DNA from 4 places in the Pseudomonas sp. WC2 genome. Region 1 is predicted to be linked to each of the others. Evidence: predicted binding sites of a transcription regulator. Region 1 holds the regulator's gene; each other region holds the start of a gene.
What was found. Region 1 encodes sigma-54, which starts transcription at its own class of promoters, with help from an activator protein. Its sites were predicted from a motif close to ANTGGCATNNANNTTGCTNT; they were not measured.
Positions count from the first base shown of each region.

Region 1 (7,545 bases):
AACAGCACACCCATGTGCTTGCGCGCATCGAACAGATCGCTGCGCGACAACTTCGGCAGGTTCTGACCGTTGACCCAGACTTCGCCGCTGGTGGGACGCAATTGTGCGCCCATCAACCGCAGCAGCGTGGTCTTGCCACACCCGGAAGGCCCCATGATGCCGGTGACCTTGCCGCGCGGGATGCGAATATCGACGTTATTGAAAATGCTGCGCGCACCGCGCTTGAAGGAGACTCCCTTCAGCTCGACCGCGTAGGCGTTATCGGCACTCATCTAAACTCCTTGCGATGCAGCCTCTCACTCGGACGCCTGGCTTTCTGAAGAAAGCACTTACATCCCGGGCAGGCCGAACTGGCGGCGAACTATATCACTGCAAAGGCCAAGCGCCCAAGCATGAACCCCGCCGTGATCAGCGACAGGACAGGGCCGCAGCCACTTTTAAGGGGTTTTGGTAACGAGTAATGACAAAGCACGACGAACTTGCGTGAGGCTTTGCAACATAACCGCTATAATCGCCGCCTTTTCATCGGGCTATACGACTTCAGACATGAGCCAAACCAGCGACCTGATTCAATCGGCACAACGCACCATTCGCCTCGAAGTGGAAGCCGTACAAGGCTTGTTGCCCCATATCGACGCCGATTTCGTACGCGCTTGCGAGTTGATTCTGGCCAGCAAAGGCCGCGTGGTCGTGGTCGGCATGGGCAAGTCCGGGCATATCGGCAACAAGATTGCCGCGACCCTGGCCAGCACCGGCACCCCGGCTTTTTTCGTTCACCCGGCTGAAGCCAGCCACGGCGACATGGGCATGATTACCCGTGACGACGTGATTCTGGCCTTGTCGAATTCCGGTTCGACCAACGAAATCGTGACCCTGCTGCCGCTGATCAAACGCCTGGGCATCCAGTTGATCAGCGTCACCGGTAACCCGCAATCGCCGCTGGCCAAGGCTGCCGAGGTCAACCTCAACGTTCATGTCGAACATGAAGCCTGTCCGCTGAATCTGGCGCCGACCTCATCGACCACCGCTGCCCTGGTCATGGGCGATGCGCTGGCTGTCGCCCTGCTCGAAGCACGCGGTTTTACTGCAGAAGATTTCGCTTTCTCTCATCCGGGAGGCGCGCTGGGTCGCCGCCTGCTGTTGAAAGTGGAGAACGTCATGCATGCGGGCGCCGAGTTGCCGCAGGTGCAACGCGGCACGCTGCTCAAGGACGCACTCATGGAAATGACCCGCAAGGGTCTGGGCATGACCGTGATCCTTGAAGCCGACGGCAAACTGGCCGGGATCTTCACTGACGGTGATTTGCGCCGCACGCTGGATCGCAGCATCGACATCCGCAGCGCCACCATCGACCAGGTGATGACCGCACACGGCAAGACCGCCCGGCCCGAGATGCTCGCCGCCGAAGCCCTGAAAATCATGGAAGACCATCGAATCAACGCGCTGGTAGTCGTCGACGAGGAAGATCGCCCGATCGGTGCCTTCAACCTTTCCGATCTGCTGCGCGCAGGAGTCATGTAATGAGCAACGATCTGCTGCAACGCGGCAAAGCGATCAAACTGGCGGTTTTCGACGTCGACGGCGTGCTGACCGACGGCCGTCTGTATTTCCTCGAAGACGGCAGCGAATTCAAGACGTTCAACACCCTTGATGGCCAAGGCATCAAGATGTTGATGAATGCCGGCGTACAAACAGCCATCATCAGCGGTCGCAAGACGCCGGTGGTCGAACGCCGAGCAAAAAATCTGGGTATCCCGCATCTGTTTCAGGGGCGCGAAGATAAATTGGTCGTACTCGACGGCCTGCTCGAACAACTGGGCCTAAGCTATGAACAAGTCGCCTATCTGGGCGACGACCTGCCTGACTTGCCGGTGATCCGTCGCGTCGGTCTGGGCATGGCCGTTGCCAACGCTGCCGATTTCGTCCGCGAACACGCCCACGGCGTGACTCGCGCCCGGGGTGGTGAAGGTGCCGCCCGCGAATTCTGCGAATTGATCCTGCGCGCCCAAGGCAGCCTCGATGCCGCCAACGCTGCGTATCTGTGAGCCAAACAATGTTTAGCAAAAAATTTCGTAACTTTCTGTTGTTCGGCTGCATCGCGGCGATCTTCGCCGCCGTCGGCTACTGGAACATCAGTCCGGAGCGCTTCCTCGACAAGCCGCCAACCGCATCGGTAGACAACCCTATCGACTGGTATGCGACCAACACGCATACCGTGCAATACCTGCCGGACGGCAAGGTGCAGTACGAAATGACGTCCGACAAGGCTGAACACGTCAAGGCGACTGACATCACTCTGGTCACCAAACCCGACCTGAACATGTACCGCGGCACCGACTTTCCGTGGCACGTGACCAGCGAACGCGGCGAAGTGAATTCTGGCGGCACCGAAGTCGAACTGATCGATTCGGTACGTGTAAAGCGCACCGATGAAAAGAAACGTGACACGCTGATCACTTCCACTCGCATGACAGTGTTCCCGCAGCGGGAATATGCGCAGACCGAGCAACCCGTTAGAATCGAGGGCGCTGGCGGTGTATCGACTGGCGTAGGAATGAAAGCGTACCTGAAGGAAAGCAGGATACACCTGCAATCGAACGTAAGAGGACAGTATGAGGCTCGTTAAAACCCTCCCTATTTTGCTCAGTCTGGGCGCAGCACTGGGAAGCGTGAGCGCCTGGGCTCTGCCGAACGATCAAGAGCAGCCAATCCGCATTCAGGCCGACGATGCCCAGCTGGACGACAAGAACGGCGTTGCCACCTATAAAGGTGACGTGATCATCACTCAGGGTTCGATGATCGTCAAAGGCAACACCGTAACCATCACCCGCACCGCGACCGGTGATATCGACGTGGTGACTTCGGTCGGCAACCTCGCTTACTTCGAACAGCTGCAGACCGCTGGCGATACCAAGCCTGTACAGGGCTGGGGCGTGACGATTCAGTACCATGCCGCGCAAAACCGCGTCGTACTGATCGACAAGGCCAAGGTTGTCGACAAGGACAACAACACCACCCAAGGCGAGAAAATCGTCTATGACACGGTGAAGAAACTGGCCAGCGCCGGTCGCGCTACCGGCAGCAAAGTCACCGAAGCGCGTCCGCGCATCGACATGGTGATTCAGCCGAAGCCGAAAAACGACGAGAAAAAGGCCCAGTAATGGCAACTCTGAAAGCTCAGCACCTGGCCAAGGCCTACAAAAGCCGCCAGGTCGTGCGTGACGTCAGCCTGTCGATCGACAGCGGCCAGATCGTCGGCCTGCTCGGCCCGAACGGCGCCGGCAAGACCACGTGCTTCTACATGATCGTAGGCTTGGTACAGGCCGATCAGGGCCGCGTACTGATCGATGACCTCGACGTCAGCCATCAGCCAATGCACGGTCGCGCCAAGGCCGGTATCGGCTATCTGCCGCAAGAAGCGTCGATCTTCCGCAAACTGTCGGTGGCCGACAACATCATGGCGATCCTCGAAACTCGCCAGGAACTCGACAAGGCTGGCCGCCGCAAGGAGCTGGAAAGCCTGCTGCAGGAATTCCACATCAGCCACATCCGCGACAACCTCGGCATGAGCCTGTCCGGTGGTGAACGCCGCCGGGTGGAAATCGCTCGCGCGCTGGCAACTGCGCCGAAATTCATCCTGCTCGACGAACCGTTTGCCGGTGTCGACCCGATCTCGGTCGGCGACATCAAACAGATCATCCACCACCTCAAGGCCAAAGGCATCGGTGTGTTGATCACCGACCACAACGTGCGTGAGACGCTGGATATCTGCGAAACCGCTTACATCGTCAACGACGGTCAATTGATCGCCGAAGGTGATGCAGAAACCATCCTGGCCAACGATCTGGTCAAGGAAGTGTATCTGGGTCACGAATTCCGCCTCTAAGCATGATGGTGCCCGAGTGAGCTGCGTGGGTGCTGTATCGATGAAGCAGCTTTTTCTACGCTTTAATTGTTACAGCGCTCTAGGCAAACACTTCAGTTTCAGGCATATAATTTGCTTAAGTTTGGCGCCCCGGCGCCCTGTAGTGGATGGCGCATAGCGCCGGCGAATAAGGTGTTAAGCCCCTGCCATGAAACCATCGCTAGTCTTGAGAATGGGCCAGCAGCTGACGATGACACCGCAGCTGCAACAGGCCATCCGCCTGCTCCAATTGTCGACCCTGGATCTGCAACAGGAAATCCAGGAGGCCCTGGAATCCAATCCGATGCTCGAACGCCAGGAAGAAGGCGACGACTTCGACAACTCCGATCCGCTGGCCGACAACGCCGAACAGAAGCCCAACACCGAGATCCAGGAACCGTCCTATCAGGAAACGGCCCCGACGGTAGATAACCTCGAGGACGGCGAATGGAACGAGCGCATTCCCAACGAGCTCCCGGTCGACACCGCCTGGGAAGACGTCTACCAGACCAGCGCCAGCAGCCTGCCGAGCAGCGACGATGACGAGTGGGATTTCACCACCCGCACCTCCGTCGGCGAAAGCCTGCAAAGCCACCTGCTGTGGCAACTGAACCTGGCGCCGATGTCCGACACTGATCGCCTGATCGCCGTGACCCTGATCGACTGCATCAACAATCAGGGCTATCTGGACGAAACCCTCGAAGAAATTCTTGAAGCGTTCGACCCGGAACTGGACATCGAGCTGGACGAGATCGAAGCCGTCCTCCACCGTATCCAGCAGTTCGAACCGGCCGGTATCGGCGCGCGCAACCTCGGCGAATGCCTGCTGCTGCAATTGCGCCAGCTGCCCGCCAAGACGCCTTGGCTGGCTGAAGCCAAACGCCTCGTCACCGATTACATCGACCTGCTCGGCAGCCGCGATTACAGCCAGCTGATGCGCCGCATGAAGCTCAAGGAAGATGAGCTGCGCCAGGTCATCGAACTGGTACAGACCCTCAATCCGCGGCCGGGCTCGCAGATCGAATCGACCGAAGCCGAATACGTCGTCCCGGACGTGATCGTGCGCAAGGACAACGAGCGCTGGCTGGTCGAGCTGAATCAGGAGTCGGTGCCGCGCCTTCGCGTCAACGCGCAGTACGCCGGTTTCGTCCGTCGCGCCGACACCAGCGCCGACAACACTTTCATGCGCAATCAGTTGCAGGAGGCCCGCTGGTTCATCAAGAGCCTGCAGAGCCGCAACGAAACCCTGATGAAAGTTGCCACCCAGATCGTCGAGCATCAGCGCGGTTTTCTGGAGTACGGCGACGAAGCCATGAAGCCGCTGGTCCTGCATGACATCGCCGAAGCGGTGGGCATGCATGAATCGACGATTTCCCGGGTGACCACGCAGAAATTCATGCATACCCCGCGCGGTATTTATGAACTGAAATACTTTTTCTCCAGCCACGTCAGCACCTCCGAAGGCGGCGAATGCTCGTCCACGGCGATCCGCGCGATCATCAAAAAACTGGTTGCAGCGGAAAATCAGAAAAAGCCGTTGAGTGACAGCAAGATCGCTGGTTTACTGGAGGCACAAGGCATTCAGGTGGCTCGCCGCACCGTCGCCAAGTACCGCGAATCCCTCGGGATCGCGCCTTCGAGCGAACGCAAGCGGTTGATGTAAGCCACGTTACAGCGTTCCAGTGGCAGGCTCTTCGGCCTGCCGCTTTATGCACTGGCAACGAAGGAGAAGCTGTATGCAAGTCAACATCAGTGGACACCAACTGGAAGTGACCGAACCTCTGCGCACCTACATCAACGAAAAACTCGACCGATTAGAGCGCCATTTCGACAAGATCACCAACGTGCAGGTCACGATGTGCGTCGAAAAGCTGAAGCAGAAAATCGAAGCCACCTTGCATATTCCCGGCGGAGAAGTGGTTGCCAATGCCGAGCATGACGACATGTATGCCGCCATTGACCTGCTGACCGACAAGCTGGATCGCCAACTCAAAAAGCATAAGGAAAAGACCCAAAGCCTCCTCCAGGGCGCAACCGGTCGATAACCCCCCATTCCATGATCCGACTTGAAAGTATCCTGACCCCCGGCCGTTCCCTCGTGAACGTGCCGGGCGGCAGTAAAAAGAAAGCCCTCGAACAAATTGCCAACCTGATCGCCCGGGAAGTCCCGGATCTGGAGATGCAAGATGTCTTCGAGGCTCTGATTGCCCGTGAAAAACTGGGTTCCACCGGTTTTGGCAACGGCATCGCCATTCCGCATTGCCGCCTCAAGGGCTGCACTTCGCCCATCAGCGCGCTGATGCACCTTGAAGCCCCTATCGATTTCGACGCCATCGACGGCGCTCCCGTTGACCTGCTGTTTGTTTTGCTGGTGCCGGAAGCCGCGACCGATGCGCACCTGGAGTTGCTGCGCCAGATCGCGAGCATGCTGGATCGCAAGGATGTGCGCGATAAATTGCGCAGCGCTTCGAGCAACGAAGCCTTGTATCAGGTTGTCCTGGACGAGCAGAACGGGCACTAATCATGCGCTTGATCATCGTCAGCGGTCGCTCCGGCTCGGGCAAGAGTACCGCGCTGGATGTCCTTGAGGACAACGGCTATTACTGCATCGACAACCTGCCGGCAGGCTTGCTGCCGGAACTGGCTGAACGCGCGCTGATTCACACTGAACTGGCGCAGCCGCTGGTGGCCGTGTCGATCGATGCGCGCAACCTGCCGAGCCATCTGTCGCGTTTTCCCGAACTGCTTGAAGATGCCAGAAGCAAGCACATCCAGTGCGATGTGCTGTACCTGGACGCGGACGAGGAAACCCTGCTCAAGCGTTTTTCCGAGACCCGTCGTCGCCATCCGCTGAGTAACGCCAATCGCTCGCTGGCCGAAGCGATTCACGATGAAACCGCCCTCCTCGGTCCTATCGCCGACCTGGCCGACCTGAAAATAAACACCACCAACCTGAACCTGTACCAGTTGCGCGACACCATCAAGTTGCGCCTGCTCAATCAGCCGGAGCCCGGCACTGCCTTTCTGGTCGAATCATTCGGCTTCAAACGCGGCATGCCAGTCGATGCCGATCTGGTGTTCGACGTGCGCTGCCTGCCTAATCCTTACTGGAAGCCTGAGCTGCGTGAGCAATCCGGTCTGGATGCGCCCGTCGCCGAATATCTGGCGGCGCAGCCTGAGGTCGAAGAAATGTTCCAGGACATCTTCACCTACCTGCACAAATGGCTGCCGCGCTTCGCCGCGAGCAATCGCGCCTACGTCACCATTGCCATTGGCTGCACTGGCGGGCATCACCGCTCCGTCTACCTGACTGAACGGCTGGGTCAGGCCCTGCAGAAAACCCTGAAGAACGTCCAGGTTCGCCACCGCGACCTCACCTAAAGGATTCACACCGCGATGCCTGCTCTGGAAATCGAAATCATCAACAAACTGGGCCTGCATGCCCGCGCGTCGGCCAAGTTCGTGGGCGTGGCTGGGCAGTATCCGGATTGCAAGATCAGAGTGGGCCGCACCCCCGAAACCACGGTTGATGGCAAAAGCATCATGGCGATGATGATGCTGGCGGCTGGCAAGGGCACCAAAATCTATTTGAGCACTGAAGGGCATCAGGAACAGGAAGCGCTGGATGCGCTGGTGAAGTT
Region 1 covers NZ_JBOBDR010000007.1:212,944-220,488, forward strand. Annotated here, with positions in the region: gene ACQ4OE_RS11110 (ATP-binding cassette domain-containing protein) at 1-272, opposite strand, end outside; gene ACQ4OE_RS11115 (KpsF/GutQ family sugar-phosphate isomerase) at 547-1,521, shown strand; gene ACQ4OE_RS11120 (KdsC family phosphatase) at 1,521-2,045, shown strand; gene lptC (LPS export ABC transporter periplasmic protein LptC) at 2,054-2,626, shown strand; gene lptA (lipopolysaccharide transport periplasmic protein LptA) at 2,613-3,161, shown strand; gene lptB (LPS export ABC transporter ATP-binding protein) at 3,161-3,886, shown strand; gene ACQ4OE_RS11140 (RNA polymerase factor sigma-54) at 4,074-5,567, shown strand; gene hpf (ribosome hibernation-promoting factor, HPF/YfiA family) at 5,641-5,949, shown strand; gene ptsN (PTS IIA-like nitrogen regulatory protein PtsN) at 5,961-6,425, shown strand; gene rapZ (RNase adapter RapZ) at 6,428-7,285, shown strand; gene ACQ4OE_RS11160 (HPr family phosphocarrier protein) at 7,301-7,545, shown strand, end outside.

Region 2 (7,545 bases), on a different contig from region 1:
CGGTCGCGGTACAGGCCGAAGTTCTTCGAGCAGGAACTGGTGATCAGCAGCTCGGGAATCTCGGTTGCGAACAGTCGAGTCGACCACGCATCCTGTTCCAGACCATCGCCAAAACCCTGATAGGCGAAGTCGATCAGCGGCAGCAGATTGCGACTGCGCACCACGTCAAGCACGCGCCGCCAGTCGTCATGGTTCAAGTCGAAACCGGTCGGGTTGTGGCAGCACGCGTGCAGCAGCACCACATCACCTTTCGGCACTTCGTTGAGCACGGCGAGCATGGCCTCGACGTCGAGGCGGTTGTCGCTGCCCACGTACGGGTAGTGGCTGACCTTGACCCCGGCCGCGGCGAAAATCGTTTCGTGGATCGGCCAGGTCGGGTTGCTCAACCACACGCCTTTGCCCGGCAGGCACTGGGCGATGAAGTCAGCCGCCAGACGCAGGGCGCCGGTGCCGCCCGGCGTTTGAGTCGCGCCGGCACGTTGTTCGGCGATCAGCTTGGAGTCAGCGCCGAGCACCAACTCGTTGATGACTTTGCCGAACAGCGGGTTGCCGTGGCCACCGATGTAGGTCTTGGTGTCCTGGCTGTCGACCAGTCGCGCTTCGGCGATTTTCACCGCTTCGGGGATCGGCGTCAGGCCTTGGGCATCCTTGTAGACGCCAACGCCCAAGTCGAATTTGCGCGGGTTGGTGTCCTGCGCATACGCCTCCATCAAGCCGAGGATCGGGTCGCCGGGGACCCGGCCGATGGCGTCGAAGTGCATTACTTGCGTCCTTCTGCAGTCTTGGCCACTTCGTCAGTGCGCGCGGCCATGATGAAGTCGTTGCGGTGCAGGCCTTTGATCGAGTGGCTCCACCAGGTGACGGTGACTTTGCCCCACTCGGTCAGCAGGCCCGGGTGGTGACCTTCGGCCTCGGAGATCTCGCCGACAGCGTTGGTGAACGCCAGTGCGTGCTTGAAGTTCTTGAACAGGAAAACTTTCTCCAGCTGCATGATGCTGTCGCGAACTTCGATGTTCCAGTCAGGGATCTGCTTGATCAGGACCGGCAGTTCTTCGTCGCTGACTTGTGGCGCATCGGCGCGGCAGGCTTCGCAGTGGGCTTGGTTCAAAGTGGACATGGTCTGTTCCTGAATTCGATTCTTGTTGGAAATTACTATCTTTGCGCGCAAGTCGCGAGCGGGTTCTGCTCAGGCCGCTTTCGGCTTTGGCGGAAATTTCGGTGCGTGCAGACCCAGCTGCATGCCTTGTCGAACCATGGCCATGATGTCTTCATGGGCGACGTCGAACAGACGCTTGAGGTTCGGCAGGACAAAGTACAGCGGTTGCAGGATGTCGATGCGGTACGGCGTGCGCATCGCTTCGAGCGGATCGAAGGCTTGATGCTCGGGCTCGTCCGACAGCGAATAAACGGTTTCTTTTGGCGAAGACAGAATGCCGCCGCCGTAGATGCGTTTGCCTTGCGGGGTTTCGACCAGGCCGAACTCGATGGTCATCCAGTACAGACGCGCCAGATACACGCGCTCTTCCTTGGTCGCTTGCAGACCGAGTTTGCCGTAGGTGTGGGTGAATTCGGCGAAATACGGGTTGGTCAGCAGCGGGCAGTGACCAAAGATCTCGTGGAAAATGTCGGGTTCTTGCAGGTAGTCGAGTTCTTCGCGGGTGCGGATAAACGTCGCGACGGGAAACTGCTTGCTGGCGAGCAATTCAAAGAAGGTCTGGAAGGGAATCAGCGCCGGCACGCGGGCCACCTCCCAACCGGTCGTCTCGCGGAGTACCTTGTTGATCTCGCCGAGTTGCGGGATGCGGTCGTGGGGCAGACCGAGTTTCTCGATACCGTCCAGGTACTCCTGGCAGGCACGCCCTTCGATCACTTTCAACTGGCGAGTGATCAGCGTGTTCCACACCGCGTGTTCTTCGGCGGGGTAGTCGATAAAACCTTGCGCATCGGGCTCGCGGGCCACGTATTGCGTCTGCTTCATACTGCTCTCCTGCTAGGGGAATTCGTTTTTGTTATGTCCAGCGATGGACTCAGAATTACCCGAGAGTGGGGTGATGTGCAGTACGTTTGGCAGGACTCTCGTAGGAAATTTCCCTGCATTTCGTAAAATAATCGTTACGGTTTTGCCGATATCGCGCATTTGCGGCGATTCGCAGGTTTGAAAAGTTCAGCTACTGTCACGTAATCTTGACAATAATCTGTGCGCCTCGACAGAAAAGTCATGGTGCTATCCCTTGTGGGAGCGAACCTGCTCGCGAATGCGATCTGTCTGATACATCAAGGTTGGATGTGCGGACGTCTTCGCGAGCAGGCTCGCTCCCACAGGGTGTCGTGTTCAACTTTCATTTTTGCCGGGCCTCTTTCTATGCGCATCAAAGTCCATTGCCAGAACCGCATCGGCATCCTGCGCGACATCCTCAACCTGCTCGTGGAATACGGGATCAACGTCGCGCGGGGCGAAGTCGGTGGCGAGCATGGCAACGCGATTTACCTGCATTGCCCGAACCTGATCAACATTCAGTTCCAGGCACTGCGACCGAAGTTCGAGGCGATCGCCGGCGTGTTCGGCGTCAAGCGGGTAGGGCTGATGCCGAGCGAGCGGCGGCACATGGAGTTGAACGCGCTGCTCGGCGCGCTGGAATTTCCGGTGTTGTCGATCGACATGGGCGGCTCGATCGTTGCCGCCAACCGCGCGGCGGCGCAATTGCTCGGTGTGCGGGTCGATGAAGTGCCAGGTATTCCGCTGTCGCGCTACGCCGAAGACTTCGACTTGCCGGAACTGGTGCGTGCGAATAAATCACGCATCAACGGCATGCGGGTCAAGGTCAAAGGCGACATCTTTCTCGCCGACATCGCGCCGCTGCAATCGGAGCACGACGACAGCGAAGCCATGGCCGGCGCCGTGCTGACTTTGCATCGCGCCGACCGCGTCGGTGAGCGCATCTACAATGTGCGCAAACAGGAATTACGCGGCTTCGACAGCATCTTCCAGAGCTCGAAAGTCATGGCCGCTGTTGTCCGTGAAGCACGCAGAATGGCACCGCTCGATGCGCCGCTATTGATAGAAGGCGAAACCGGCACCGGCAAGGAATTGCTCGCGCGCGCCTGCCACCTCGCCAGCCCGCGTGGGCAATCGCCGTTGATGGCGCTCAACTGCGCCGGTTTGCCCGAGTCGATGGCCGAAACCGAACTGTTCGGCTACGGCCCGGGTGCCTTTGAAGGCGCACGCGCCGAGGGCAAGCTTGGCCTGCTGGAATTGACCGCTGGCGGCACGCTGTTCCTCGATGGCGTCGGTGAAATGAGCCCGCGCTTGCAGGTCAAATTACTGCGCTTTCTGCAGGACGGTTGCTTCCGCCGGGTCGGCAGTGATGAAGAGGTCTATCTGGATGTGCGAGTGATTTGCGCCACTCAGGTCGACTTGTCCGAGTTGTGCGCTCGCGGCGAGTTTCGCCAGGATTTGTATCATCGCTTGAACGTGCTCTCGCTGCACATTCCGCCGCTGCGCGAATGCCTCGACGGTTTGACCCCGCTGGTCGAGCACTTCCTCGATCAGGCCAGTCGGCAGATCGGTTGTTCGCTGCCAAAACTGGCGCCGGCGGCGATGGATCGGCTCAGTCATTACCACTGGCCGGGCAACGTGCGGCAACTGGAGAACGTGCTGTTCCAGGCGGTTTCGCTGTGCGATGGCGGCACGGTGAAGGCGGAGCATATTCGTTTGCCGGATTACGGCGTGCGTCAGCCGCTTGGCGATTTCTCGCTGGAGGGCGGCCTGGACGAAATCGTCGGGCGCTTCGAGAAAGCGGTGCTGGAGCGCTTGTATTCCGAGCATCCGAGCAGTCGGCAGTTGGGTAAGCGGCTTGGGGTTTCGCACACGACGATTGCCAATAAGCTGCGCGAGTATGAGGTCGGTAAAGAGCCGGGCAGCACGTGATCGTTTCCACGCTCCGCGTGGGAATGCAGGCCCGGACGCTCCGCGTCCCAAAGCGGACGCAGAGCGTCCATTGAGGCATTCCCACGCGGAGCGTGGGAACGATCATTACGATCATTCGCCGGGATTGCCGCCAAGCGGCATAACACCGCCGGTTTTTCGACTTCGATACATTTCAGATTCCCCCGCAAAATCCCCCAAGTCCTTTGTTTACCGGGCCGCGCGCCGCCAGAAAAAAGTTGGTCTGCAAATTGCTTATGGCTCAGCAGTACAGCGGTGGGCGGCAAACGTCCGGCATGCAGAGGAAAGAGTGTGGACAAGTACCTTTATGTGGCAATGACCGGCGCCAGCCAGAACGCACTGGCGCAAAAGGCCCATGCCAACAACCTGGCGAACATCTCCACCAACGGTTTTCAGCGCGACCTGGAGCAGGCGCGTTCGATGCCGGTGTTCGGTGACGTGTTTCCGGCGCGTGCGTTTGCCATGAGCGAACGGCCTGCCACCGACTTCACCCCAGGCTCGCTGGTGCAGACCGGTCGTGACCTCGACGTCGCCGTGACCGGCAACGGCTATATCGCCGTGCAGAACCCTAGCGGCGGTGAAAGCTATGTGCGCACCGGCAGCCTCAACATCGACGCCCTCGGCGTGCTGCGTGCCGGCAACGGCATGGCCGTGATGGGCAATGGCGGGCCGATTGCCGTGCCGCCAGAGCAACAGGTCGAAGTCGGCGAAGACGGCACCATCAGTATTCGTGCGATGGGCGAAGGCCCGCGCGTCATGGCGGAAGTCGACCGGATCAAACTGGTCAACCCGGACATCAAGAACATGAACAAGGGCCTCGACGGCTCGATTTACACCAAGGACGGCCAGCCTGCGCAGGCCGATGCCAACGTCAAACTGGTGTCGGGTTTTCTTGAGTCGAGCAACGTCAATGCCGTGGAAGAAATGACCTCGGTGCTGGCCTTGGCCAAGCAGTTCGAATTGCACGTCAAGATGATGAACACCGCCAAAGACGACGACCAGGCCATGGCTCGGGTCTTGCAGATCAGCTAATTATCAGAACGTCGCGCCGTAAAACAGGCGCACGAGGAGAATCGAATGCTTCCGGCTCTATGGGTTGCCAAAACCGGTCTGTCCGCCCAGGACACTAACCTGACCACCATTTCCAACAACCTGGCGAACGTGTCGACCACGGGTTTCAAACGTGACCGCGCCGAGTTCCAGGACCTGCTGTATCAGATCAAGCGGCAGCCTGGCGCTCAGTCGACTCAGGACAGCGAACTGCCGTCGGGTCTGCAACTGGGTACCGGTGTGCGCATCGTCGGCACGCAGAAAAACTTCACCGCCGGCAGCCTGCAAACCACCGAGCAGCCGCTGGACATGGCCATCGACGGTCGCGGTTTCTTCCAGATCCTGCAGCCGGACGGCACCACGTCCTACACCCGTGACGGTACCTTCCACCTCGACTCCAATGGCCAGATCGTCAACGCCAGCGGTTTCGCGCTGGAGCCGGCCATCGTTATCCCGAACAACGCGCAGAGCTTCACCGTCGGCACCGACGGCACCGTGTCCATCACCGTGCCGGGCAACCCTGCCGCGCAGGTGATCGGCAACCTGCAAACCGCCGACTTCATCAACCCGGCCGGTCTGCAAGCAGTGGGCAACAACCTGTTCCTGGAAACCGCTGCTTCCGGCGCGCCGCAAATCGGTACACCGGGCCTGAACGGTTTCGGCACCACGCTGCAGAACACCCTGGAAGGTTCCAACGTCAGCACCGTTGAAGAGATGGTCAACATGATCACCACTCAGCGCGCTTACGAGATGAACTCCAAGGTGATCTCCACCGCCGACCAGATGCTCTCGTTCGTAACGCAGAATCTGTAATCAAGTCTATGTGGCAGCCATGAGGCTGCCTGCAACACCGTGAGGTAGGGTCATGAAACGCTTTGTATCTGTTCTGGCATTGGGTGGGGTCGTCTCGCTCGCGGGCTGCGTCGCACCGACGCCCAAGCCTAATGACCCTTACTACGCTCCGGTGTTGCCGCGCACGCCGTTGCCGTCGGCGGCCAACAATGGCTCGATCTATCAGGCCGGTTTCGAACAGAACCTGTACAGCGACCGCAAGGCGTTCCGGGTCGGTGACATCATCACCATCACCCTGAACGAGCGCACCCAGGCAAGCAAGAACGCCAACTCGCAAATGGACAAGAACAGCGATAACAAGATCGGCCTGACGTCGTTGTTCGGTTCCAGTCTGACGACGAACAACCCGATCGGCAGCAACGACCTGAGCCTGAACGCCGGCTACAGCGCCGACCGTTCGACCAAGGGCGACGCCAAGTCGGGGCAGAGCAACAGCCTGACCGGTTCGATCACCGTGACCGTCGCTGACGTGCTGCCCAACGGCATCATCGCCGTGCGCGGCGAGAAGTGGCTAACGCTGAACACCGGTGACGAACTGGTTCGCATCGCCGGCCTGGTGCGCGCCGATGACATCGCCACGGACAACACCGTGTCGTCGACCCGGGTCGCCGATGCACGCATCACCTACTCGGGTACCGGCGCGTTTGCCGATACGAGTCAGCCAGGCTGGTTCGACCGTTTCTTCCTCAGCCCGCTGTTCCCTTTCTAGGTGGCTACGTTGAACTTCAAGAGCCTCATGCTCGCTGCGGCGATGATGTCCGCAGCGTTTGGTGCCCACGCCGAGCGGCTGAAAGACATCGCCAGCATCTCCGGCGTGCGTTCCAACCAGTTGATCGGTTACGGCCTGGTGGTCGGGCTTAATGGCACCGGTGACCAGACGACGCAAACCCCGTTCACCCTGCAGACCTTCAACAACATGCTGTCGCAGTTCGGCATCAAAGTGCCGCCGGGCTCGGGCAACGTGCAGTTGAAGAACGTTGCAGCGGTGTCGATCAGTGCCGACTTGCCGGCGTTTGCCAAACCGGGTCAGCAGGTCGACATCACTGTGTCCTCGATCGGTAACTCCAAGAGCCTGCGCGGCGGCACACTGTTGCTGACCCCGCTCAAGGGTATCGACGGCAACGTCTACGCCATCGCTCAGGGCAACCTGGTGGTCGGCGGTTTTGATGCCGAAGGTCGCGACGGCTCGAAGATCACCGTCAACGTTCCGTCGGCCGGTCGCATCCCCGGCGGTGCGTCGGTAGAGCGTTCGGTGCCGAGCGGTTTCAACCAGGGCAACAGCCTGACGCTGAACCTCAACCGCTCCGACTTCACCACCGCCAAGCGCATCGTCGACAAGATCAACGACATGCTCGGCCCTGGCGTCGCCCAAGCCATCGACGGCGGCTCGATCCGTGTCACCGCGCCGCTCGATCCGAGCCAGCGCGTCGACTATCTGTCGATCCTCGAAAACCTTGAAGTCGACCCGGGTCAGGCAGTGGCGAAAGTCATCATCAACTCGCGTACCGGCACCATCGTCATCGGCCAGAACGTCAAGGTTTCGCCGGCCGCCGTGACCCACGGCAGCCTGACGGTGACCATCACCGAAGACCCGATTGTCAGCCAGCCAGGCCCGTTGTCCAACGGCCAGACGGCTGTCGTGCCACGCTCGCGCGTCAACGCCGAGCAGGAAGCCAAACCGATGTTCAAATTCGGCC
Region 2 covers NZ_JBOBDR010000011.1:37,034-44,578, forward strand. Annotated here, with positions in the region: gene ACQ4OE_RS15015 (amino acid aminotransferase) at 1-761, opposite strand, end outside; gene ACQ4OE_RS15020 (4a-hydroxytetrahydrobiopterin dehydratase) at 761-1,117, opposite strand; gene phhA (phenylalanine 4-monooxygenase) at 1,187-1,978, opposite strand; gene ACQ4OE_RS15030 (sigma-54-dependent transcriptional regulator) at 2,363-3,928, shown strand; gene ACQ4OE_RS15035 (flagellar basal body rod protein FlgF) at 4,238-4,978, shown strand; gene flgG (flagellar basal-body rod protein FlgG) at 5,024-5,809, shown strand; gene flgH (flagellar basal body L-ring protein FlgH) at 5,862-6,557, shown strand; gene ACQ4OE_RS15050 (flagellar basal body P-ring protein FlgI) at 6,585-7,545, shown strand, end outside.
Region 2: ACQ4OE_RS15035 (flagellar basal body rod protein FlgF) is a predicted target of sigma-54. The motif match lies at 4,164-4,183, and genes of this name have one in related genera.

Region 3 (7,545 bases), on a different contig from region 1:
CTTGTAACACGTCGGGACCGAAATGCTCGGCAATTTTCGCCAGTGCCGGCCGGCCCGGCTCGACTACCCAGCGCGCTGCATGATCGGCATCGACCACATGAACGCCGAGGTCGATGAAGTGCTGGGCCGCCGCGCTTTTGCCGCTGCCAATGCCGCCGGTCAGGCCGAGAATCCAGGGTTTTTCCACAGGGGTATTCATTTCAAACCGACAAACTGCCAATAGAAGTCGGTTATTTGACCACCCCAGAGCAAGGCAATCCAGCCGGCAATTGCCAGATAGGGGCCGAAGGGGATCGGCGTCGAGGTTTCCTGCTTGCGCAAACGCAACACAAGCACGCCAATGATCGCGCCCACCAGCGACGACAGCAGGATCGTCAGCGGCAGAATCTGCCAGCCGCCCCACGCGCCGAGCAGGGCCAGCAACTTGAAGTCACCGTGGCCCATGCCGTCCTTGCCGGTCAGCAACTTGAACAGCCAGAACACCGACCACAGCGCCATGTAACCCGCCACCGCGCCCCACAGAGCATCGTGCAGCGGCACGAACAGCCCGAAACTGTTGACGATCAACCCCAACCACAGCAGCGGCATGACCAGCACATCGGGCAGTAACTGGTGCTCCGTGTCGATCAGGCTCATCGCCAACAAGCCCCAGGTCAGGAAGATCAGCAAGCACGCGGGCCAGCCAAAACCGAAATGCCAGGCAATGAAGGCCGACAGCAGACCGCACGCCAGCTCGGTCAGTGGATAACGCTTGCTGATCGGTGCGGCGCAGGCCGAACAGCGTCCGCGCAGCCACAGATAACTGAGCAGCGGAATGTTTTCCCACGGGCGGATGCGATGCGCACAATGCGGGCACTCGGAGTGCGGCAGCATCAGGTTGTAGGTGGGCAGTGGCGTTTCGCCGGGTAGACCGAGCACGTCTTGGGCCTGCTGGCGCCAATCGCGCTCGAGCATTTTCGGCAGACGCCAGATCAGCACGTTGAGAAAGCTGCCGACCACCAGCCCCAACAGCAGCGCGGTGCCGACAAAGGCCAGCGGGTACAGGACAAACAGTTCGTCGATAGGCATGTCAGATCGCTGAGCCGAGTTGGAAGATCGGCAGGTACATGGCCACGACCAGCCCGCCGACGATCACCCCCAGCACGACCATGATGAACGGCTCCATGAGGCTGGTGAGGTTGTCGACCATGTTATCCACTTCTTCCTCGTAGAACCCTGCGACCTTGTCGAGCATGTCGTCGAGTGCACCCGATTCTTCACCAATCGCGGTCATCTGCACGGCCATATTGGGAAAGACACCGGTGCTGCGCATGGAAAAATTCAACTGCATGCCGGTCGCGACATCCTGACGAATGCGCAGCACCGCGCGTTTGAACACCACATTGCCGGTGGCGCCAGCCACCGAGTCGAGCGCCTCCACCAGCGGCACACCGGCGGCAAACGTCGTCGAAAGGGTTCGCGCGAAACGGGCGACGGCGGACTTGTACATCAATGTGCCAACCAGCGGCAGTTTCAACAGCCAGGTGTCGCGACGATCACGCAAGGCCTGGGATTTCTTCAGGGCATGGCGGGTGCCAAAAATCGCCCCCACCAAAGCGACGAGAATCGCCCACCACCATTGCTGCATGAATTCCGACAGGCTGATGACCATCAGGGTGAAGGCCGGCAGTTCGGCGCCAAACCCTTTGAACACCGACTGGAATTGCGGGACCACTTTCACCAAAAGAATCCCGGTGACAACCGCAGCGACCAAGACCACGGCGGTGGGGTAGGTCATGGCTTTCTTGATCTTGGCCTTGAGCCGTTCGCTTTTTTCCTTGTAGGTCGCGACCCGTTCCAGCAGCGTATCGAGGGCACCGGACTGCTCGCCGGCATCGACCAGGTTGCAATACAACTCGTCGAAATACTGCGGCTTCTTGCGCAGTGCTGTGGCGAAGCTGTTACCGGCGGCGACCTCTTGTTTCACCTCGTCCACCAGTTTGCGCATCGCCGGGTTTTCGAAGCCCTCGCCGATGATGTCGAATGACTGCAGCAATGGCACGCCAGCCTTCATCATGGTTGCCATTTGCCGGGTGAACAGGGCGATATCCTGGGCCTTGATGCGTTTGCCGAAACTCAGCAGGGACGCGGATTTCTTGCGCACCTTGCCGGGATTGATCCCCTGTTTGCGTAACTGCGCCTTGACCAGTGCGGGATTCAGCCCGCTCAACTCTCCGGTGATCTTGCTGCCTTTCCTGTCCGTACCTTCCCAGGCGTAGACGTTCATTTTCGCTGCCTTGACCGCCATGTTCAGTCCTTGGTAACCCGGTTGATTTCTTCAAGGCTGGTGATGCCTTGCATGGCCTTGTGCAGCCCGGAGGTGCGCAGATCGTCGAAGCCGTCGCGACGCATTTGACTATCGATTTCCAGTGAATTGCCTTCGGCCATGATCAGCCGTTGCAGTTCTGCAGTGTTTTTCACCACTTCATAAATCCCCACGCGGCCCTTGTAGCCACCGTTGCAATGGTCGCAACCGACCGGCTCGTAGATCGTGAAATGGCCGATGCGTTCCGCGGGGAAACCTTCCTTGATCAGCGTTTCGCGGGGGATCTCGATGGGCCGTTTGCAATGGCTGCACAGTTTGCGCGCCAGCCGCTGGGCAATGATCAGGCTGACCGACGTCGCAATGTTGAAGCCAGGAATACCCATGTTGTGCAGACGCGTAAGGGTTTCAGCTGCGCTGTTGGTGTGCAGGGTCGAGAGTACGAGGTGACCGGTCTGCGCGGCTTTGATGGCGATCTCAGCGGTTTCCAGGTCACGGATCTCGCCGACCATGATCACGTCCGGGTCCTGACGCAGAAACGAGCGCAGGGCCTGGGCAAAGTCGAGCCCTTGCCGGGGATTGACGTTGACCTGGTTGATGCCTTCCATGTTGATCTCCACCGGGTCTTCGGCGGTGGAAATATTGATGTCGACGGTGTTGAGGATATTCAGGCCGGTGTACAGCGACACGGTTTTACCCGAGCCGGTCGGGCCGGTCACCAGAATCATCCCTTGCGGCTGCTTGAGCGCGGCCATGTACAAATCTTTCTGCGCCGGCTCATAGCCCAGCGCATCGATGCCTATTTGCGCGCTGGAAGGGTCGAGAATCCGGATCACCACTTTTTCGCCCCACAGGGTCGGCAAGGTGTTGACCCGGAAATCGATCGACTTGCTTTTCGACAAGCGCATCTTGATCCGCCCGTCCTGGGGTTTGCGCCGTTCCGAGATGTCGAGACTGGCCATGACCTTCAGGCGCGCGGCAATGCGCCCGGCCAACTGGATCGGCGGCTTGGCCACCTCGCGCAAGATGCCATCGGTGCGCACCCGCACGCGGTAGTTCTTTTCGTACGGCTCGAAGTGCAGGTCGGAGGAACCGCTTTTGATCGCGTCCAGCAGCATCTTGTGAACGAAGCGCACCACCGGCGCATCGTCGGCGTCGAGCCCGCCAATGGCGTCCTGTTTGTTGTCATCTCCGGATTCAACATCGAGGCCGTCGAGGTCAACGTCGGCCATGTCTTCGAGGCCGGAAGCGTGGGTGTCGAAGAAGCGCTCGATGGCATCGGTGAGCTTGTCATCCTCGACCAGAATGGCTTCGGTGCTCAGCCCGGTGCTGAACTGGATGTCGTTGATTGCCTGATGATTGCTCGGGTCGGAAATCCCCACGAACAGTTTGTTGCCACGCCGCCACAGGGGCAGGGCGTGGTGCTGGCGCACAAGTTTCTCGCTGACCAGACCTTTGGGCTGGGTTTCCTTGTCCAGGCAGTTAAGGTCGAGAAACGCCATGCCGAAATGCTCCGACGCGATCTCGGCGACCTGCAGGGCTTTCACCTGTTTGTTCTGCACCAGATAGCTGACCAGCGACTGGCGATTGCGTTGGGCCTGCTGCCAGGCTTGCTGGGCACTTTTTTCCGTGAGCAGTTCGGCCTGCACCAATTGCTTGGCCAGACCGCTCAGAGCGATGTCATTCATGGGGATTCCGCACGCTTGCAGTTCATGACTTATAGCCTAGTCAAGTGACAGCGCCAAACACGTCGGGTGCAGGTGACAAAAAGTGTCAGATAGTGCGGTTGCAGGTTGTAGGAAATGGCGCTGTTCGCGGTTCACGCCCCGAGTATGGGGCCTCGAACGCATTGGCATGGCCTATGCTGCGTCACTTTCAGATCATGAGATTTCGACTCATGCATGGAGCGTGTCTATGAAAAAACAACAAGGTTTTACTCTGATCGAGCTGCTGATCGTTGTGGCGATCATCGGCATTCTGGCGACCATCGCCTTGCCGCAGTATTCCAAGTATCAGGCGCGTGCGAAGGTGACGGCAGGGATTGCCGAGGCTTCGGCGCTGAAGGTCAATTTCGAAGACGTGATCAATGCTGGTTCGGCTGATCCGAGCATCACTAATGTGAACGCTGATAAATCAGCGACCCAAAACTGCACATTGGCAGCGGCCGGCAAGGTTGCCGATGGCACGGGCACTATTACTTGCACATTGCTCAACGCTCCAGCGCCCGTTCTGGGGCAAACCGTTACCTTGACCCGTACTGCCGCTGCCGGTTGGACCTGCAAGTTCTCCGGCTCCAAAGACTACAGCACCACCAGTTGCCCAGGCGTTTAACCTCGTCGCTGTACAAAAATGCCCCGCACTTGCGGGGCATTTTTCATTGCGCGGTACTTCAAAAAAGCTTCAATAATTTCAGCGTCTTAGGAACTTTCCAAAAAGCCGCAACTTGCATGTGAATATTTACCGAGTCATGCATTTTGCATGAATCCGGAATTTTTCGATTCTCATAACTCATTGATTTATATGGTTTTTATGTGTTTGAAAAAGTTGGCACAACGTTCGCAACTACCTCGGTAACCCTGCTGACAAGACATGCAGCAGACTTTCCAGAAAAACAGGAGTTACTCGTATGAAGAAGTTCGCTATCACTGCCGCTGCTGCTACCGCGCTGACCCTGACCATGGCTTCCGGCGCATTCGCCCAAACCACTCAGGCTGCTCCAATGACTTTGGCTGCTGGTGAAGTTACCCAGGCTAAAGAAGCTACTTCAGATACCTGGATCACCACCAAAGTCAAAGCTGACCTGGTTACCGAGAAAGGCATCCCAGGCACCGACATCAAAGTAGAAACCAACAAAGGCGTTGTGTCGCTGTCGTCGACTACTGCAGTAACCGATTCGCAGAAAGACATCGCTGTTGCGATCGCCAAGAAAATCAAAGGCGTTAAAGCGGTCTCCGCTGATGGCCTGAAAGCCGAGTAAGGCATGACTTCTCGCCTGGACCGGGAGAAGGCGCGACAGACGGGCCGAGCCATACGTCTGCCGCAACTTTAGAGTTCATGCGAACGGTCACACGGATGTGACCATTACGGGCCCCGCCACTTGTGTCGGGGCCTGTTCTATTTCAGGGGCAACATAAAACAATTGTGGGAGCGAACCTGCTCGCGAAAGCGGTGTGTCATTCAAAACAGCTTTGACTGACACACCGCTTTCGCGAGCAGGCTCGCTCCCACAGGGGTTTGGTGTTGGTTTAGTTACCGCGTTTGCTGTTGATCTGCCGCAAGCGATTGCCTTCAAAGCGCAGGTATTGGTACATGCCGTTGCTCGGGCCGTAGGTCCATTCCTCGACTTGAAACTCCTCGCGCCGGTTGGCGCTGCGCTTGTAGCCCAGCACGTCGCGGCTGACCGGCTCGCCGCACTTCTGCAGCACTTCGCTGGAGCGGTCGCCCAGGCTGATCAGCTGGCTGCCGCAACGCAGGGTATCGGACGCGGCGGCATGGCCGGCAGCGAAGCTCAGTGTCAGCACGGCCAGCCAATGGCGTTTCATCATTCGGCATCCAGGTGCATTTGCGTCACTACGCGGCCATCGCTTTCGGCCTCGCCCAGGTTGGCGTCGATGAAGTACACGCGGTCGTCGGCCAATTGGCCCTTGTCGACCAGATAATCCTTGATGCTGCTGGCCCGGTCTTGACCGAGCTGACGCAGCAGCACATCGCTGCCACTCCAGAACTGGATCACGCCTTCGCGCAGCTTCGCCGTGCGTTCTTCCTTGCCCAGATCCTTCCATTCAGCCGGCGGCTGGGTTTTCAGGCGGGTGCGGTAGATGCCTTCAAGCAACGGACCTTTCTCACTGTCCGGCACTTCGATCAGCGAGGCCTGAGCCGGGACTTTGTCGCCGCGACGCTGGAGCATCTTGTAGTAGTTGTACTGGTATTCACGTTCCAGACGCTGCTCGGCGATCAACGGACCGTCGCTGCTTTTGGCCGCCGTGCCTTCGATTTCCAGGCGCAGGGCCGGACGCTCTTTCAGCGCCTGAGACAGTTTGACCAGCGCGGCTTCGGCGTCCTTGTTCAACTCGCTGGAACCCGGGGCGAACGACACGGTGCCGAGATCCTGTGAGCCACCACCGCTGACCAGCCCGCCAATCAACTTGAACGGCGCTGCAGCGGCTTTGACGATGAGGTTGCGCAGGGTCTGCCAGACAATCGGCATCACGCTGAACTGCGGATTGTTCAGATCACCGGTGACCGGCAACTCGATGGAGATCTTGCCGTCGACGTCCTTGAGCAAGGCGATCGCCAGTTTCAGCGGCAGGCTCACGGCATCCGGGCTGTCGACTTTCTCGCCAAGCTGCAATTGCTCGACCACTACTTTGTTCTCGGCTTTGAGCTGGCCTTTGGTAATCAGGTAATGCAGGTCGAGGTTGAGCCGGCCCTTGCGGATGCGGTAACCGGCAAACTTGCCGGAGTACGGCGTCAGCGTTGTCAGTTCGACGCGCTTGAAACTGGTGGCGATGTCGAGGCTGGCCATCGGATCGAACGGATTGACCGCACCCTTGATGGTCACTGGCGCGTAACGGTCGACCTTGCCCTTGATGTCGACACTGGCCGGTTTTGCCTGACGGCTGTCGATGGTGCCGATCTGACCGTTGAGCTGCTGGACGGCGGTGGCGAAGTTCGGCGTCAGGCTAAAGTCGGCGAAGTTGGCCGAGCCGTCATTGATAGCGATGCCGCCGATGTGAATGCCCAGCGGCTTGTCTTTGCTGGCCGGTTGGGCCGCGGCGGTTTTTGCGCCACCGTCGGCTGGCTGCGGGATCAGCAGGTCGTCGATGTTGGTGGTGCGGTCATCGTTGATCATGAACCGCACATACGGCTGGAACAGATTGACCTTGTCGATCGACAGGCTGTCGCCGTGTTGATAGTTCAGCCCTTCGACCACCACTTGCTGCCACTTGAGGAAGTCGCGGGTTTTCAGGGTGTCGAGGGTGTGCAACTGATCGATCTGCGCCCGCCCGGTGACGCTGAGCGCCAGCGGTTCGGTGCTCTTGAGGTTGACCTTCAAGTCACTGCCGAGCATGCCGCTGCGCAGTTCGAGGCGAATGAACGGGTTGATGTAGGACTGCGCGACACGCAGGTCGATGTCTTGGGTTTTGACGTTGAGCTGGGCGTTGACCGGGGCCAGATTGACCGTGCCGTCGGCGCTGATCTTGCCTTGCTTGCCCAGCCCGCTGTCGAGCTTGAGCTTGAAG
Region 3 covers NZ_JBOBDR010000014.1:131,673-139,217, forward strand. Annotated here, with positions in the region: gene coaE (dephospho-CoA kinase) at 1-199, opposite strand, end outside; gene ACQ4OE_RS18475 (prepilin peptidase) at 196-1,068, opposite strand; gene ACQ4OE_RS18480 (type II secretion system F family protein) at 1,070-2,287, opposite strand; gene pilB (type IV-A pilus assembly ATPase PilB) at 2,290-3,990, opposite strand; gene ACQ4OE_RS18490 (pilin) at 4,217-4,633, shown strand; gene ACQ4OE_RS18495 (BON domain-containing protein) at 4,929-5,279, shown strand; gene ACQ4OE_RS18500 (DUF2845 domain-containing protein) at 5,548-5,844, opposite strand; gene ACQ4OE_RS18505 (DUF748 domain-containing protein) at 5,844-7,545, opposite strand, start outside.
Region 3: ACQ4OE_RS18490 (pilin) is a predicted target of sigma-54. The motif match lies at 4,151-4,170, and genes of this name have one in related genera.

Region 4 (7,545 bases), on a different contig from region 1:
CGTGTTGTCCGCCCGTTCGATAAAGGTGCCGAGACGAATGAAACGAAAGGCATCGTTGCGCATGATCGTGCCGTAAGACGCACCACGAAACAGGTGCGAGCGTTCCTTGATCCACTCGCAGAAACGGCTCATGCCATAGCGACTGAGGCCCTGTTCAGCGATGCCGCGGATCTCCAGCCACGTCGAGTTGATGTTCTCCCACATATCCGCCGTGATCCGTCCGCGCACCGCATGGGCACTGGCCCGCGCCGCACCGAGGCAGCTGTAGATGCTCGCCGGGTTGGCGGCATCGAGGGCGAAAAAGTGCAGCAGCCGTTCAGCATGCAACGCGCCGTGACGCTCAAGATAATCGTCAAGGGTGCCGGTGATCAGCAGCGGCATGGCCAATTCGTGCAGACCGTCACCGCGACCGTCTTGCGGCATCAGCGACAGCGAATAACTGATATCGAGCATCCGGGCGAGGTTTTCCGCCCGCTCCAGGTAACGCGACATCCAATACAGATCCGAGGCAGTTCTACTTAACATGGCAAGCTTCCTTCAATCCTCGACCACCCAGGTGTCCTTGGTTCCGCCGCCCTGGGATGAGTTCACCACCAGAGAGCCTTCGCGCAGCGCCACGCGGGTCAAGCCGCCGGGCACCACGCGGGTTTCGCGACCGGACAAGACAAACGGACGCAAGTCGATATGGCGCGGCGCAATGCCGTTTTCGACAAAGGTCGGACAAGTCGACAGCGACAACGTCGGTTGCGCGATATAGGCGTGTGGTTTGGCTTTGATGCGCTCACGAAAGGCGTCGATTTCTGCCTTGGTCGACGCTGGCCCGACGAGCATGCCGTAACCGCCAGAGCCTTGGGTTTCCTTGACCACCAGATCTGGAAGATTGGCCAGCACATGGGAAAGTTCAGACGGGTTGCGGCATTGCCAGGTCGGCACGTTCTTCAGGATCGGTTCCTCGTCGAGGTAGAAACGGATCATGTCGGTGACAAACGGATAGACCGATTTGTCGTCCGCCACCCCGGTGCCGATGGCATTGGCCAACACGACGTTGCCCGAGCGATAGGACGACAGCAGGCCCGGTACGCCGAGCATTGAGTCGGGGTTGAAAGCCAGCGGATCGAGAAACGCATCGTCGAGGCGGCGGTAAATCACATCCACCGCTTTCGGGCCGTCGGTGGTGCGCATGAAGACTTTGTCATCACGCACGAACAGATCCGCGCCCTCGACCAGTTCCACGCCCATTTCCCGGGCGAGAAACGCGTGCTCAAAGAACGCACTGTTGAAGCGCCCCGGCGTCAGCACCACCACGCTCGGGTCGTCAATAGGGCTCGAGCTTTTCAGGGTGTCGAGCAACAGGTTCGGGTAGTGGTCAATCGGGGCGATGCGTTGCGCGGCGAAAAGCTCCGGGAACAGACGCATCATCATCTTGCGGTCTTCGAGCATGTAGCTGACGCCGCTCGGCGTGCGCAGGTTGTCTTCGAGCACGTAATACGTGCCGTCGCCATCGCGCACCAGATCGACGCCGGAGATGTGCGAATAGATATCGCGGTGCAGATCCAGGCCTTGCATTGCCAGCTGATATTGCTCGTTCGCCAGCACCTGCTCGGCGGGAATGATCCCGGCCTTGATGATGCGCTGTTCGTGATAAAGGTCGGCGAGAAACATGTTCAGCGCTTTGACGCGCTGGATGCAGCCGCGCTCGACGATCCTCCATTCACTGGCAGGGATGCTGCGCGGAATGGTATCGAACGGAATCAGGCGCTCGGTGCCCTGCTCGTCGCCGTAGAGCGTGAAGGTAATCCCGGCACGATGGAACAGCAGATCGGCCTCGCGTCGCCGTTGGGCCAGCAGCTCGTCAGGCGTGTCGGCCAGCCATCGGGCGAACTCCCGATAATGCGGGCGAACCTGGCCGCCGGCATCGTACATTTCATCAAAATAGGTGCGGATCATGCCGTACTCCTTGTCACCCGGACATACAGGCCTTCGCAAGGCCCGTGCCATCGGCATAAACGCTTTGATTTCAATCGGTTGGATAATCACGCCACAGACGCCGCACCATTCCTGTGCGGCAAATGCCCCAAGCCGATTGCCCCCGCTTCATTGCGACGCACTGCATCGCCTATCACCAGCATAGTCAGAGTTGATTTCACTGCCCGGCGCCGCGTGCGGATAATCCGCGCATTCGCTGCAAAACTTGCTCGGCCACAGCGCTGAAAAGTCTTCAGCTCAACTGACCTGGACTGCCCGCGCAGCCCGCCCTGCCTTAACCCTGACCGGTTTCCTCTCCTTATCGGTCTTCCCTTTTAGCCACCCTCTCCGGTGGCTTTTTTTTGCCTGGGATTCTTGTTTCAGGGTTTTGCCACAATGGTTTACGAACGCCGGAAACGACAACGGCCGACCCGAGGGTCAGCCGTTGCATCACTGTTGAATCAGGTCATCAGTTCAAACGGTGGCGGTTGCGTACCTCCTGCTTGACGCCCCAGCCTTCGATGATGCCGCCCAGCGGTTCGACCACGGCGGAGAAGCCCTGCTCGAAATCGCCAATATCGTCATAGGTCGCGTACATCACTTTGCTCAATTCCAGCGCCCACGCCCCGTCGTCACGCACGCTGACCTGGGCATTGATGGACTCACCGCGAAATTTGCCCGCGGCCCTGCGCGCCCGCTCCTCGTCCGGGAAAATGGCGTAGAACTCGATCGGATGGAATCGGGAAAAATCGAAACCGCCTTCTTTCATGCGGCGCAGAACATTGCTGCTGATGTCTTCTTGATAGGCTGTGCTCATGAATCGTCCCCCTCGCATAGATGGATAGACTTTCCGTATTCCCGCCCCGGGCCTTTGGCCAAAGTACTACGGCAACGTGGTTGCACGCGGGAACAAGCATGTAGCTGACAAGACCAGACCTTAGCGATCCGTTCGCTGATCTCGCTTGCAGAGTAGCCCCAAGTTAGAGCTGCTGCCAAGGCCTGGTGTGAAAGGTGACGGGAAGAATGTCAGACGGGAGTGATGCTGCGGATTTCAATACTGTTCTGGGTTTTCAGGCTTTTCGCCCCGGCGTCGGGGGTGCGCCCTTCCAGATCGTTCAGATCCAGTGCGGCGGCGACGGGCAGAAGCTTCGCCTTGATCAGTTGTGCGGCCTCATCGTCGCTAGGGCATTCCGCGCGCTCGAACACCTCATCGACAATTTCACCATGATCGTCCACGAAAGTGACTTTCCACTTTTGCATCGGTGCCTCCTCGATCAAACCCGCAAATGGGCTTACAACTATCTCGACTGTGTACGCCGAAAGTTGGTTCAAAAGGATTACAGCGGGCGAACATGAAAAAAACGACATCTGCTACAGGAGCTGCCGAAGGCTGCGATCTTTGGGACGCTTAGCGTCCCCGGCTGCATTCCCACGCAGAGCGTGGGAATGATCAGTGAGCAGATCGCAGGTTCAGTGTCAGTCGTTGCTTGGCTTGTTGATTGCCTGCAGCACGTATTGCGGCAAGGCGAATGCGCCGATGTGGATTTCCGGGTTGTAGTAGCGGGTGACGATGCCGCTGCCGATGAAGCGCTGCTGCAGGGTTTCACGGCTCAGTTTGCGATACGCCGGGTTGGTCGAACCCCAGGCGAAGGTCATCGAGCCGCCGATGTAGGTCGGTACGGCCGCTTGGTAGAAGTGCCAGTCCGGGAACAGGCTTTTCAGGCGACCGGCGGTGGTTTTCACTTCATCGATCTGCATGAACGGTGTGCCGTTCTGCGTCACGAGGATGCCGCCCTCATTCAGGCAGCGGTGGCAGGCCTGGTAGAAGTTTTCCGAGAACAGCACTTCGCCCGGGCCGATCGGGTCGGTGGAGTCGGAGATGATCACGTCGAATTTTTCGGTGGTGGTGGCGACGAAACGCATGCCGTCGTCGATCACCAGGTTCAGCCGTGGATCGTCGTACGCACCGCTGGAGTGGTTCGGCAGGAATTCTTTGCACATGTCGACCACGGTGCCGTCGATCTCGACCATGGTGATGTGTTCAACGCCGGCGTGCTTGGTCACTTCGCGCAACATGCCGCCGTCACCGCCGCCAATGATCAGCACGCGCTTGGCGCTGCCGTGGGCGAGGATCGGCACGTGGGTGAGCATTTCGTGGTAAATGAATTCGTCGGCTTCGGTGGTCTGGATCACGCCGTCCAGCGCCATCACACGACCCATGCGCGGGTTCTGGAAGATCACCAGGTGCTGGTGTTCGGTGCGCACTTCGTGCAGCAGTTTTTCCATGCGAAAACGCTGGCCGTAGCCTTCGTAGAGGGTTTCCAGGTACTCGCTGGTTTTGGTGACGGTCATGGTGAAGTGCTCCGATGAATGCGCGGGCGTCAATCGTGGGGACGATTGCCCGGGAAAGGCGCGCATTCTACGTTGCCGAAGATGACAGGTCGAACCTCACTTCATCGGCAAACCATAATCCCATGTGGGAGCGAGCCTGCTCCCACATGGGTATTGCGGTGTTAGTTGATTCAGATCCGCACGTTGCCACGCGGTCCGGCAATCGCCCAGATGATCAGGCCCAGCACTGGCAGGAGGATGATCAGCAGCACCCAGACAATTTTCATCCCGGTGGTCGCGCCGCTTTTCAGTACGTTGATGATGGCCCAGATGTCGAGGGCGAGGATGATCAGGCCAATCAGACCGTTGAACGTGGAACCCATGGTGTCGCTCCAGAATAGTGGCATGCACTTTTAGGATAGACGGTCGCGCGCAGGGTTCCCTTTTATTGCACTCAGACGTGAACAGCGATCTTCAGGGCTTCCAGCGCTGGCGCGGCGGCGATGCCGACTTCGCCGCACAATTCCAGCACGCGAGGCACGTCGTCGCCGTAGACCAGCACCATTTGCAGCTCGTCGTCGAGCAACTGGCTGAAGTTCATCAGCGTGTAACCGCCGTTTTCCTTGCTCAGGCTGCTCATCTGCACCTGAATGCGGTTGAGTGCAGTCAGCGCTTCGGTCTTGGCCAGCTGCTTGGGCTTGAGGTTGAAGTCCACGGTCGGGCCGAACGAGGCGACGATCTGGGCGAACAGGTCGACGTAGGTGTCGGCCTGGAACAGCACGGTTTCCGGCAGGCTGCCCACCACGACCCACTCGCCCAACGGAATCGGGAAGGTGTCGTCGTAGTTGATGTCCGGATTGGCTGCCAGAAAGGCGTCGGCATCGGCGTAGGCTTGCGCCGCTTCGTCGGCCACTTTCAGGATCTCGTCCTCGCCCATGCAGCCAGAGCTGATTTTGCTGATGAGTTCGGCGAGTGCGGCTTTCATGAGGGCGGATCCTGTGACGAAGGTGAATTTTGAGGGCGCGAAGGATAGCGCATTCTCTCCGTCGTCACAGGCCATCGAAAATGTATTTCAGCCCGACAGCTTTTCCAGCTGCGCGGTGGTATCCACCGCGCCCATGGTTCGCGCGGCGTCCAGCGCCGTCACGCCATTGGCGTCCTTGGCGTGGGCGTTGGCGCCTTTGCTGATCAGGTATTCAACGATTTCAACACGGTTGAACATCGCCGCCATCATCAGCGCGGTGCGACCATCAAACGACGAGCCTTCAAGCTCGGCGCCCGCCTCGACCAACGCCTTGACCACTGCCAGATCACCCTTGAACGCCGCACCGGCAATCGGGCTCTGGCCGTTGCCATTGCGCATTTCCGGATCAGCCTTGTGTTTAAGCAGCACGTTTACCGCATCAACATGGCCGTAGTAACTGGCCAGCATCAGCAGGGTGTCGCCCTTGCTGTTCTTCAAATTTACCGGCAAACCGGCCGTGACCAAGCGATCGAGCATCTCGGCATCACCGTCGCGTGCCTTGTTGAAGACCTGCTCGGTGAATTCGGCGGCTTCGTCAGGGGTCATCTGGCGGCTTTGGTCGGACATGGTGCAACTCCACTTTCGGTCAATCGGAAAGCAGACAGTTTCCCGAGCGCGGCGCACGCTGTCACCCCCTTTCTCTCAAGATCAGCCATAGCCAGAATCAATAACGGTATTTGCCTTGATGGATATCGGCCAGCACGTCGTCAGTGACCTGCACATAGGTTTCGCTGCCCGGCAACCAGGCGAAGATCGGATCATCCCCCGTCTGGCCGGGGTCGAAGCCTTCGTTTTTCAAACGGGTTTTCTGGTATTTGAACGTGCCGGTGGTTTCCATTTTCACCTTGACCCTAAGAAACAGCGGCACCGCGTAAGCCGGCATGCGCTGGCGGGCGAAGCTCAACAATTCGGCAAAATCCAGGGTCGCCAGCGATTCCGCCGGGGTGATCGCCGCCATGCCGGCGCGGCCGTTGGTGTTGTGCACTTCCACGCCGTAAGCCACCGCTTCGGAGATCAGCGGATGTTGCAGCAGCAGATTCTCCACTTCCGTGGTGGAGACGTTCTCGCCCTTCCAGCGGTAGGTATCGCCCAGGCGATCGACAAACTGCGCATGGCCGAAACCGATGTTGCGCAGCAGATCACCGGTGTTGAAGAAACGGTCGCCCTTTGTAAATACGTCGTGAAGAACAACCTTGGCGGTTTTCTGCGGATCGGTGTAGCCGTCCAGTGGCGCTTTCTCGTCGATCCGCGCCAGCAGCAAACCTTGTTCACCCTTGCCGACCTTGCGCATGAAGCCGTCGTCACTGCGCAGCGGTTGGCCGCTGTCGTGATCGTAGGCCACCAGTTCCCAGGCCATCAGGGAAAAACCAATGGTGTTGTCGAAGTTGAGAATGTTGGTAAAACCGATATTACCGTCGCTCGCCGCGTACAGCTCACAGATGTGATCAACCGCAAAGCGTGTCTTGAATTCTGCCCAGGCACCGGGGCGCAAACCGTTGCCGATCATTTTGCGCACGTCGTGAAGGCTGTCATCGGCGCTGGTCGGCTGATCGACCAGATAACGGCATAACTCGCCGACGTAGCCGATGGTGGTCGCGCGATAGCGACGCACATCACTCCAGAACTGACTGGCGCTGAATTTCCGGCGGATCGCGAACCCGGAAGCGCCATTGATCGCCGAGCCCCAGCACACACAGAGACCGGTGGCGTGATACAGCGGCAAGGTGCAGTAAAGAACATCTTCGGGGCGCATATCGAGGGCGATCAGGCCGAAACTCGCCGAACTGCGCATCCAGCGACCGTGTTTAAACACACCAGCCTTCGGCAGCCCTGTGGTGCCGGATGTGTAAATATAAAAACAAGGATCGTCGAAGAAGATCTGCTGACTGCTTGGCGGGTTATCGCTGCAGGCGTCGGCACTGGCGCTGATCAGATTGACATAACCCTCGGGCGCAATGCCCGGGTGGCTGTAGGTGTCCTGATCGGCGACAAACCAGGTACGTTGCGCTGCAATCGCTACTTGCTCGCGTACGGCGGCAAACGCCGGCAGCAACTCTTCGCCGACGACAATCGCCACCGGCGCCACCAGATTCACACTGTGGATCAAGGTTTCGCGAGTCTGCGAGGTATTCAACAACGCGCTGACTGCACCGACCTTGGCCAGCGCCAGAATCGTCACCAGCAATTCCGGACGGTTTTCGATGAACACCGCGACCACATCGCCT
Region 4 covers NZ_JBOBDR010000020.1:51,615-59,159, reverse strand. Annotated here, with positions in the region: gene ACQ4OE_RS22115 (alpha-E domain-containing protein) at 1-525, opposite strand, end outside; gene ACQ4OE_RS22110 (circularly permuted type 2 ATP-grasp protein) at 538-1,947, opposite strand; gene ACQ4OE_RS22105 (ribonuclease E inhibitor RraB) at 2,435-2,782, opposite strand; gene ACQ4OE_RS22100 (hypothetical protein) at 2,992-3,225, opposite strand; gene speE (polyamine aminopropyltransferase) at 3,442-4,317, opposite strand; gene ACQ4OE_RS22090 (PLDc N-terminal domain-containing protein) at 4,488-4,679, opposite strand; gene ACQ4OE_RS22085 (hypothetical protein) at 4,751-5,281, opposite strand; gene ACQ4OE_RS22080 (ankyrin repeat domain-containing protein) at 5,369-5,887, opposite strand; gene ACQ4OE_RS22075 (long-chain-acyl-CoA synthetase) at 5,985-7,545, opposite strand, start outside.
Region 4: ACQ4OE_RS22110 (circularly permuted type 2 ATP-grasp protein) is a predicted target of sigma-54. The motif match lies at 1,980-1,999, and genes of this name have one in related genera.